One region of the Streptomyces sp. GbtcB6 genome, then DNA from elsewhere that is predicted to be linked to it. Evidence: riboswitches for the same ligand, from Rfam matches in the RefSeq annotation. Region 1 holds a riboswitch; each other region holds the start of a gene.

Region 1 (3,268 bases):
GGGTGGGCATGGCCGTTCCTTGTCGCTGAGAGGGTGTGCGGAGATGAGGCGTGGGGGGAAGTCTGGGAGTACGGCGGTTCAGAGGACCTTGCTGAGGAAGTCCCTGGTCCGTTCGTGCTGCGGCTTGTCGAGGACCTCGGAGGGCGGGCCCTGCTCGACGATCCGGCCGCCGTCGATGAAGACGACCCGGTCGGCGATCTCGCGGGCGAAGCCGATCTCGTGGGTGACGATGACGAGGGTGGTGCCGCTGGTCGCCAGGTCCTTGATGACCGCGAGGACCTCACCGACGAGTTCGGGGTCCAGGGCGGAGGTGGGCTCGTCGAAGAGGATCACGCCGGGGCGCAGGGCCAGGGCGCGGGCGATGGCCACACGCTGCTGCTGGCCGCCGGAGAGCTGCCGGGGGTAGGCGCCGACGCGCTCGCCGAGGCCGACCCGCTCCAGGAGTTCCTTGGCCAGGGCCTGGGCCTGGGGCTTGCCGAGCTTTCCGGTGGCGACCGGGGCGGCGGCCACGTTGTCCAGCACGGTCAGGTGCGGGAAGAGGTTGAAGTTCTGGAAGACGAAGCCGATCCGGCTGCGCTGGGCCAGGATGGCGCGCTCGCTGAGCTCCTTCAGCCGCTCGCCCTGCCGCTTCACACCGATCGGCTCGCCGTTGACGCTGACATGGCCGATCTCGGGCTTCTCCAGGTGGTTGATGACCCGCAGCAGGGTGGACTTGCCGGAGCCGGACGGGCCGAGGATGACGGTGACCTCGCCGGGGCGGATGGTCAGGTCGATGCCGTCGAGGACGCGGTGGGCGCCGTACCACTTGTGGACGCCGGATATCTCCAGGGCGACGGGGGCCGTCTCCAGGGTGTCGGTGATGGTCATACCGCGGCCTCCCGGCGGATGCGGGCGCGCAGGTCGGTGAGGCCGGTGCGCAGTTTCTGCAGGGGGGTCGGCGGCAGCGTGCGGGTGGCGCCGCGGGCGTAGTACCGCTCCACGTAGAACTGGACGACGGAGACGACGCTGGTCAGGATCAGGTACCAGACGGTCACCACCAGGAGCAGCGGCACGATGTCCCCTGGGTAGGTGGAGCCCATGCTCTGCGCGGAGCCGAAGAGGTCGAGCAGCGAGACGTAGAAGACCAGCGAGGTGCTCTTGATCAGGCCGATCAGCTGGTTGACGTAGTTCGGGGTGATCGACCTGAGCGCCTGCGGGAACACGATCTTCCGGAACTGGTAGCCCTTGGGCAGGCCGAGTGCGGCGGCCGCCTCGTGCTGGCCCTGGTCCACGGAGAGGATGCCGCCGCGGACCACCTCGGCCGCGTAGGCGGCCTCGTTGAGGCTGAGGCCGATGACGGCGACGACCATGTCGGTGGCGAGCTTCGACTCGTCGAAGGAGAAGAAGGCGGGTCCGAAGGGGACTCCGACGCTCAACGTCTTGTACAGGGCGCTGAAGTTGTAGAGGAACAGCAGGACCACGATGAGCGGGATGGAACGCAGCGCCCACACGTAGGTCCAGCTGACCGCGCGCAGCACCGGGCTCTTCGAGAGCCGGGCCAGGGCGAGCACGATGCCGCCGAGGAGGCCCAGCACCGCACTGTAGGCGGTGACTTCGAGGGTGATGACCAGACCGTCGAGAATCGTCGGCCGCAGGAACCAGTAGCCGAAGCGGTCCCACTGGTAGAAGGGGTTGGTCACCAGTCCGTGCACGAACTGGACGGCCAGGACCAGGACGACGGCGGTGGCGATCCACCGTCCCGGCCTGCGCAGCGGCAGAACGCGCTGTGCGGCGAGGGGTTTTGACGGTTCGTCGGCAGCGGGGGGTGCCTCGGAGGCGGCGATCGTGGCGCCTGGGGGTTCACTCATGGCGGGCTCCGGCGGAGTCGGACACCCACGTGTCCCGCGGCGGGGGCCGCGCACCCTGCCGTGTTCGGGCACGGCAGGGTGCGCGGAGGCGCGCGGGGCACGGGGCTGGGCGGACGGCAACACACCGGGCAGCCGGTGTTCTGACGGGAACGCTGGGGTGCGGAGCTGCGGGCAGCCGGCGGAAGAAAGGCCTGGTCAGACCCGACAGCGGGCACAGCCCGGTGCGGTACACGCGCTACACAGGGCGCTGTTGACACGGAGCAGGTCGACGGCGCGGTCGGCGACGAGCGGGCTCGGGTACGGGCGTACGCAGCCCACGGCGCGGCTCTGGGCCGTCCTGGAAGCTGCGTACATGTCCGTCACCTGTTCACTGTCGTGCCGGCCCCCTGGGGGCCTCGCGCTTACCGAATCGTCGCTTGCCGAAACGTCGTCGGTCCGGTCGTCACCTGGGGCACCCCACCGCGATGCGAGGGTTGCCGGTCAGCAAGCCAGGGCTTGACGCTGACGCTCTTGACCGTTCTGGTCCGTAAGTAACGCAGTTGCCCGAACGAATGTCAACGCCTGTCCGACTGGCGAAACGGTTCGGGCCGCTCTCACCTGCGTGGAACGCCGGGAGCGTCCGCCGCGTGACCCGCCCAGTCCAGGATCTGGACGGCCGCGCCGGCGGCCTCCAGGCCCTGGCAACGGCCGTGGTGGCGGCGGGCGATGCCGTCGAGGTCGAGGTGAGCGCCGAAGGCCGGGTGGGCGGCCAGCCGCCGGGCGTAGGCCCACAGCACCGGGTGGCCGGCGATGGCGTGCACGGCGGCGGCGTCCAGGTGGTTGCGGTGCACGGTGTCGAGTTGCACCAGGGTCACCCACAACTCGATGTCCGCGGCCGTGAGTTGACCGCCGATCAGGAACTCCACGCCGGTCAGCCGGCGCTCCAGCCCGTCCAGGGCGGCGAGCAGCACCGCCAGCGCCTCGGGGTCGCCGCCCTCGCGGCCGGCCCGCTGTGCGGCCTGCTCGATGTCCTCGGCGCACAGCCGCTCGACGGCCTCGATCTCGGCCTCGGCACCGCACGGGTAGAGCCGGACGACGCCGTCGCCGAAGTGCCGGTCCAGATCGCGCAGGATGTCCCGGCTGTGGGTGCTGACGATACGGCCGGACCAGTCGTCGCTGAACACCGGCGCGAGCGCCGGTCCCGAGTAGCGGTGAGCGCTGGCCTCGTACAGCGGGCGCAGCGCCGGATGGCTGCCGTCGGGACAGTCCGGGACCGCGGGCAGGAAGGTGACCGGACAACAGTCGTCCAGGGCCAGCAGGCTGTGGCCGACGGCGATGCGCAGGCCGTCCGGACAGGCGGTGGAGAGGTGGAGCCGGTAGCGGCGCGGCACGGCGTAGTGGCCGCTGCGCGCGTCCCGGCCGATGCGGCCCCGGAAGGCGGG
Region 2 (3,268 bases), on a different contig from region 1:
CGCAGGATGGTGGGGATGCGAACGGTGACGCTCACGTTTTTACCTCCGGTCTGGGCAAGGCCCTATTTCTCGGGGGACTCAGGCGAGCCCGGCCTCACGGAAAGACTCCAGATTCGGGCGAATGGTCGCGGTGAGCCCGGTACCCGCGACCGCGTCCAGCGTCTTCAGTCCATCACCGGTGTTGAGTACAACAACCGACTTCGCCGGATCGATCAACCCATTCTCAATGAGCTTCTTGGTGACTCCAACCGTCACCCCGCCGGCGGTTTCCGCGAAGATTCCCTCGGTCCGCGCGAGCAGCTTGATCGCGTCGACGACCTGCTCGTCGGTGACGTCCTCCACCGCGCCGCCGGTGCGCCGCGCGATGTCGAGGACGTACGGGCCGTCGGCCGGGTTGCCGATGGCGAGGGACTTGGCGATGGTGTTCGGCTTCTGCGGGCGGACCACGTCGTGGCCCTCCTTGTAGGCCACCGACACCGGCGAGCACCCCTCGGCCTGGGCACCGAAGATCTTGTACGGCTTGTCCTCGACGAGCCCGAGCTTGATCAGCTCCTGCAGACCCTTGTCGATCTTCGTGAGCTGCGAGCCGGAGGCGATCGGGATGACCAGCTGGTCCGGGATCTGCCAGCCGAGCTGCTCGCAGATCTCGTACGCCAGGGTCTTGGAGCCCTCCGCGTAGTACGGCCGCAGGTTGACGTTGACGAAGCCCCAGCCCTCGCCGGCCGAGTCGCCGATCAGCTCGGAGCAGAAACGGTTCACGTCGTCGTAGTTGCCCTCGATGCCGACGAGCTCGCCGCCGTAGATCGCGGCCATGACGACCTTGCCCTGCTCCAGGTCGTGCGGAATGAACACGCAGGAGCGGAAGCCGGCCCGGGCGGCGGCGGCACCGACCGCGCCGGCCAGGTTGCCGGTGGAGGAGCAGGAGAGAGTGGTGTAGCCGAAGGCGCGGGCGGCCTCGACGGCCTGGGCGACGACGCGGTCCTTGAAGGAGTGCGTCGGGTTGCCGGAGTCGTCCTTCACGTACAGGCCGCCGGTCACCCCGAGCTCACGAGCCAGGTTGTCGGCCTTGACGAGCTTGGTCCAGCCGGGGTTGATGTTCGGCTTGGTCGCCACGTCCGCGGGGACGGGCAGCAGCGGCGCGTAGCGCCAGATGTTCGCGGGACCCGCTTCGATCTGCTTGCGGAGCTCCTCGGTGTCGTAGGCCGAGAAGTCGTACGCGATCTCCAGCGGGCCGAAACACTCCTCGCAGGCGAACAGCGGGCCGAGCGGAACGCGGTGACCGCACTCGCGGCAGCTCAGGGCGGCGGCGGGACCAAGGTCTACGGTGGAATCGGTGGCGCTTGCAACAGTCTGCACAGCCATGTGAGGCGAGGCCCTTTCTCCTCATCTTCCTCACGACGCATCTCGCCGTGAGACGGATTTGGCACCTTCCCTAGCCGGGAGCCTCGCGATGATCGACAGTGATCTACGAGTACCGACTGGAGGGTTGCCGGGGCTTCAACGGGCCGTTTCCCTCTGCCCCTCTGGATGAGCGGTATGTGGTTGTCAACGCCGGGTGACCCCAGGACATGCGATGGTCATCGGCGTTGTTCAAGACTGTAACCGAAGGCCAGGACAGTTGAGTGAGTCGTCCGAACCGCGAGATGGATCACACCTCGCCGTGTGACCGTGACAGTGAGGAGCCGCTGACCGTGCTGGAAGAAGTCGAGCGCTGGCTGGCCACCCGCTCCTGGTCCGTAACCGATCGCCCTCTGCACCGGATCATGGCCGCGAAACGGTCCTCCGGGCAGACGGTCAGCGTCGTGCTGCCCGCGCTCAACGAGGAGGAGACCGTCGGCGACATCGTCGCGATCATCCGTCACGACCTCATGCAGCAGGTGCCGCTCGTCGACGAGATCGTGGTCGTCGACTCCGGCTCCACCGACCGCACGGCGGCCGTCGCCGCGGCGGCCGGCGCGCGCGTCGTGCACCGCGACTCGATCCTGCCCCGCATCCCCGCCGTCCCCGGCAAGGGCGAGGTGCTCTGGCGCTCTCTCCTGGTCACCTCCGGGGACATCGTCTGCTTCATCGACGCCGACCTGCGGGACTTCTCCTCCGACTTCGTCACCGGGATCGTCGGCCCGCTGCTGACCGACCCGGACGTGGACCTGGTCAAGGCGATGTACGACCGCCCGCTCGGCGGCGCCGCCGGACAGGGCGGCCGGGTCACCGAGCTGATGGCCCGCCCGCTGCTGAACATGCACTGGCCCCAGCTGGCCGGCTTCGTCCAGCCGCTCGGCGGCGAGTACGCGGCCCGCCGCTCGCTCCTCGAACAGCTCCCCTTCCCGGTCGGCTACGGCGTGGAGCTGGGCATGCTGGTCGACGCCCTGCACCTGGTGGGGCTCAGTGCGCTGGCGCAGGTCGACGTGGGCGTCCGCAAGCACCGCCACCAGGACGGCCAGGCCCTCGGCCGGATGTCCGCCGCGATCTACCGCACGGCCCAGCTGCGGCTGGCCCGCGGCCACCTGATCCGCCCCTCCCTCACCCAGTTCGAACGGGGCGAGGACGGCTTCGAGCCGCGCACCTACTCGGTGGACACGGAGGAACGGCCGCCGATGGCGGAGATCGCGGAGTACGCCGAGCGCAAGGTGGCGTGACTTCGTCGTACGGCCGTATACGGCGGCGCGTCGGGGGTGGCCGTACGTTTGAGCGTTTACGGGCCGGGCTAGGTTGACGCGTATGGCTTCCCCCATGGCTTCCACCGGCGGTGCCGAGGTGCTGGTCGCCTCGAACCGCGGCCCGGTCTCGTACGACCTGCGCGAAGACGGTTCGCTGCACGCCAGGAGGGGCGGCGGCGGGCTGGTCTCGGGGCTGTCGGCCATCGGGCCGGACGCGAACGCGGTGTGGGTGTGCGCGGCGCTGAGCGACGGCGACCGGGAGGCGGTACGGCGGGCCGAGGGCGGCCGGCTGCCGGCCGGGGACACCGGTGGGCAGCAGGTCCGGATGCTCGACATCGACGCGGACGTGTTCGCCGACGCGTACAACGGCATCGCGAACTCGGTCCTCTGGTTCGTCCACCACATGCTCTACCAGACCCCGCTGGAGCCCGTCTTCGACGCGGAGTTCCGGCGGCAGTGGGGGTCGTACCAGGCCTACAACCGGGCGTTCGCGGAGGCACTGGCGCAGGAGGCGGCGGAGGGTGCGGTGGTGGTCATCCAGGACTACCACCTGGCACTGGCCCCGCGGATGCTGCGCCGGCTCCGCCCCGACCTGCGGATCGGCCACTTCT
Region 3 (3,268 bases), on a different contig from region 1:
GCCGACCGTCGAGGAGTACAAGGAGATCACGAGCGGCCACGGCCACCACTGATCCACCGCGTCGCCACGCCACAGCCGAAGGGCCCTCGTCCGTACACCGGACGGGGGCCCTTCGCGGTGCCCGGAGCTGGATAGGGTAGGCGGTGAGACCTTCATTTCGCGTACGACGATCAGGAGCGGCCTTATGAGCGCTGTGACCCCCGCTGGAGGCGACATCGCGGCGGGCCGTTCCTGGCCCGGGGTACTGAACGCCCTGCTGTACGGCAAGGACCAGAGCGCCGACGCGACGGCCTGGGCGATGGACCAGATCATGCGCGGCCAGGCGACCGACGCCCAGATCGCGGGCTTCGTCGTCGCCCTGCGCGCCAAGGGCGAGACGGTCGAGGAGATCAACGGCCTCGTCCGCACGATGTACGAGCACGCCAACGTCATCGAGGTGCCGGGCCGCACCGTCGACGTCGTCGGGACCGGCGGTGACGGCGCGAAGACGGTGAACATCTCCACGATGTCGGCGCTGGTGGTGGCCGGCACCGGGGCGAAGGTCGTCAAGCACGGCAACCGCGCGGCCTCCTCCGCGTCCGGGGCCTCGGACGTCCTGGAGAAGCTGGGCGTCAATCTCGACCTGACCCCGCAGCGGGTCGCCGAGGTCGCCGAGGAGGCGGGCATCACCTTCTGCTTCGCCATCAAGTTCCATCCGGCGCTGCGTCACGCGGGCGCCGCACGCGGCCAGTTGGGCATCCGCACGGTCTTCAACATCCTCGGCCCGCTGACCAACCCCGCGAAGGTCCGGGCCCAGGCGGTCGGCGTCGCGGACCCGCGCATGGCCCCCGTGGTCGCGGGCGTCTTCGCGGAGCGCGGCAACTCCTCCCTGGTCTTCCGCGGCGACGACGGCCTCGACGAGCTGACGACGACCGCCGCGTCCCATGTCTGGATCGTCCGCGACGGCAAGGTCGCGGAGGAGACCTTCGACCCCCGTGACGTCGGCATCGACCTGGTCCCCGTGGAGGCGCTGCGGGGCGGTGACCCGTCGTACAACGCGGAGGTCGCCCGCAGGCTGCTGGACGGCGAGCAAGGGCCGGTACGGGACGCGGTGCTGCTCAATTCGGCGGCGGCCCTGGTGGCCCTGGACCCCGGCACGGGGACGCTCGCCGAGCAGCTCCGGGCGGGCATGGACAAGGCGGCGGAGTCGATCGACTCGGGCTCGGCCAAGCGGGCGCTGGAGCGCTGGGCGGCGGCGACGAACAGGTAGGCGGCGCGGTCGGCGGGCTGAGGCGGGGCTCGGCGCCGCCGGGCGCCGCCGTCGTGGCTGATCGCCGTTGCGGCGGAGAAGGAGGAAACTCTTCCGCCGCTGCAACGGCGATCAGCCGTACACGGCCCTCTCGGCGGTGCCCAGCCGGCGTGGGCCCCTGCGGGTGTCCCGTCATCCGGACAGGAGTTGCGCGTCCGCGATCACTTCATCTACGTTTCTTGCCAGGTCATGAGTGACAGTCATGAGGCCCCGGCCGACTGTCCGGCAACCCTCCGTCCGTGGCGGGGTGCCCCGGGTGAAGACCAGGCCGTAGGCAGCGAGGTCTACGGCAAGCGCGGACCCCTCGTACACCAGGGGTCCTGGTCGTCGAGGAGTCTTCTGTGAGCAAGCGAATGCGATAGGGCCGCAGAGCCCCGCCTCCGCATCCCCTTTTCCTTTTTCTCCGTGCCGGAGCCGCGGTCGTCCGCGCGCTCGCACGGTGATTCCGGCTTGCCTCTCACGGGAGTTCCGTCATGTCTGTCTCCACCGCTGCCTCCGCCCAGTCGCTTTGTTCCCCGCTGCCCGTTCTGGGTAGGGATGTCATCGTCCCGCTGGTCACCGGCGGCGAGGTCACCTACGCCGCCCTCGACTACGCGGCCAGCGCCCCCGCCCTCCAGCGGGTCTGGGACGACGTGGCGGCGTACGCGCCCTACTACGGCAGCGTCCACCGCGGCGCCGGCTACCTCTCCCAGCTCTCCACGGACCTCTTCGAGAACGCCCGCCGGACCGTCGCCGAGTTCCTCGACTGCCGCCCCGACGACCAGCTGATCTTCACCCGCTCCACCACCGACTCCCTGAACCTGCTCGCCGCCGCCGTCCCCGCCGACTGCCAGGTCTTCGTCTTCGAGACCGAGCACCACGCGAGCCTGCTTCCCTGGAAGGACGCCCGGGTCACCTACCTCAACGCGCCCCGCACCCCGCGGCAGGCCGTCGAGACCCTGGAACGCGCCCTCGCCGACCGCGACCCCTACGGCCCGGCCCTGGTCTGCGTCACCGGCGCCTCCAACGTCACCGGCGAGCTGTGGCCGGTCCGCGAGCTGGCGGCCGCCGCGCACGCGCACGGCGCCCGGATCGTCCTGGACGCCGCCCAGCTGGCCCCGCACCACCCCGTGTCCGTCCGGGACCTGGACGTCGACTGGGTCGCCTTCTCGGGCCACAAGCTGTACGCCCCCTTCGGCTCCGGTGTCCTGGCCGGCCGCGCCGACTGGCTCCGGGCGGCCGACCCCTACCTCGCGGGCGGCGGCGCCAGCCGCAAGGTCACCCGGCGCGAGGACGGGGGAGTGGCCGTGGAGTGGCACGAGAGCGCGGCGCGGCACGAGGCGGGCTCCCCGAACGTCATCGGCGCCTACTCCATCGCCTCCGCCTGCAAGGCGCTCACCGAGGCCGGCTTCGACACTCTGGTCGCCCGCGAGCAGTACCTGATCGAGAAGGTGCGGGCGGGGCTGGCCGAGGTCCCCGAGGTCCGGGTCCTCTCCCTCTTCGGTGACGACGCCCCGCGCGTCGGCGTGATCAGCTTCGTGGTGGACGGCTGGAACAGCTCCCACTTCGCCGCCGCCCTCTCCGCCGAGTACGGCATCGGCGTCCGCGACGGCCTCTTCTGCGCCCACCCGCTGGTCAGGACGCTGCTGGGCTCCGACCCCCAGACCCAGGGCGAGTGCGGGGCGCCGGAGGCGGCACCGGGCGAGAAGTCGCTCAACGCGATCCGGGTGAGCTTCGGCGCGGGGACGCCGGACGAGCATGTCGAGCGTTTCGTGACGGCGGTACGGGAACTGGTGACCGACGGCGCGAAGTGGTCGTACCGCACAGAAGAGGGTCGCTGCGTCCCGGCGGTGTGATCAGCGCCCCGTAAGGGGCGCGGGGAACTGTGTGCTCGGCCCCCACCGGCCCGCAGCCGGGCACGAAGCACCGTGGCCCCCGCGCGGGTCCGTCGTGGCTGGTCGCGCAGTTCCCCGCGCCCCTTACGGGCGCTTCAGCTGTCCA

The links. Region 1 has a riboswitch for S-adenosylmethionine ahead of KVT45_RS36210 (amino acid ABC transporter permease). Riboswitches for the same ligand answer to the same signal wherever they lie in the genome.
Region 2: another riboswitch for S-adenosylmethionine. It lies ahead of thrC (threonine synthase); the one in region 1 lies ahead of KVT45_RS36210 (amino acid ABC transporter permease).
Region 3: another riboswitch for S-adenosylmethionine. It lies ahead of KVT45_RS02085 (aminotransferase class V-fold PLP-dependent enzyme); the one in region 1 lies ahead of KVT45_RS36210 (amino acid ABC transporter permease).

Annotation. Positions count from the first base shown of each region.
Region 1 is NZ_JAGXJL010000028.1:57,336-60,603, forward strand. Features, by position in the region: gene KVT45_RS36200 (ABC transporter substrate-binding protein) at 1-10, opposite strand, end outside; gene KVT45_RS36205 (amino acid ABC transporter ATP-binding protein) at 79-867, opposite strand; gene KVT45_RS36210 (amino acid ABC transporter permease) at 864-1,847, opposite strand; SAM riboswitch class IV at 2,240-2,363, opposite strand; gene KVT45_RS36215 (glutathione S-transferase C-terminal domain-containing protein) at 2,441-3,268, opposite strand, start outside.
Region 2 is NZ_JAGXJL010000005.1:195,005-198,272, reverse strand. Features, by position in the region: gene KVT45_RS11290 (MoaD/ThiS family protein) at 1-35, opposite strand, end outside; gene thrC (threonine synthase) at 79-1,362, opposite strand; SAM riboswitch class I at 1,381-1,534, opposite strand; gene KVT45_RS11280 (glucosyl-3-phosphoglycerate synthase) at 1,692-2,636, shown strand; gene KVT45_RS11275 (trehalose-6-phosphate synthase) at 2,731-3,268, shown strand, end outside.
Region 3 is NZ_JAGXJL010000001.1:453,813-457,080, reverse strand. Features, by position in the region: gene KVT45_RS02095 (ubiquinol-cytochrome c reductase cytochrome b subunit) at 1-52, shown strand, start outside; gene trpD (anthranilate phosphoribosyltransferase) at 185-1,249, shown strand; SAM riboswitch class IV at 1,474-1,590, shown strand; gene KVT45_RS02085 (aminotransferase class V-fold PLP-dependent enzyme) at 1,762-3,123, shown strand; gene KVT45_RS02080 (Lrp/AsnC family transcriptional regulator) at 3,258-3,268, opposite strand, start outside.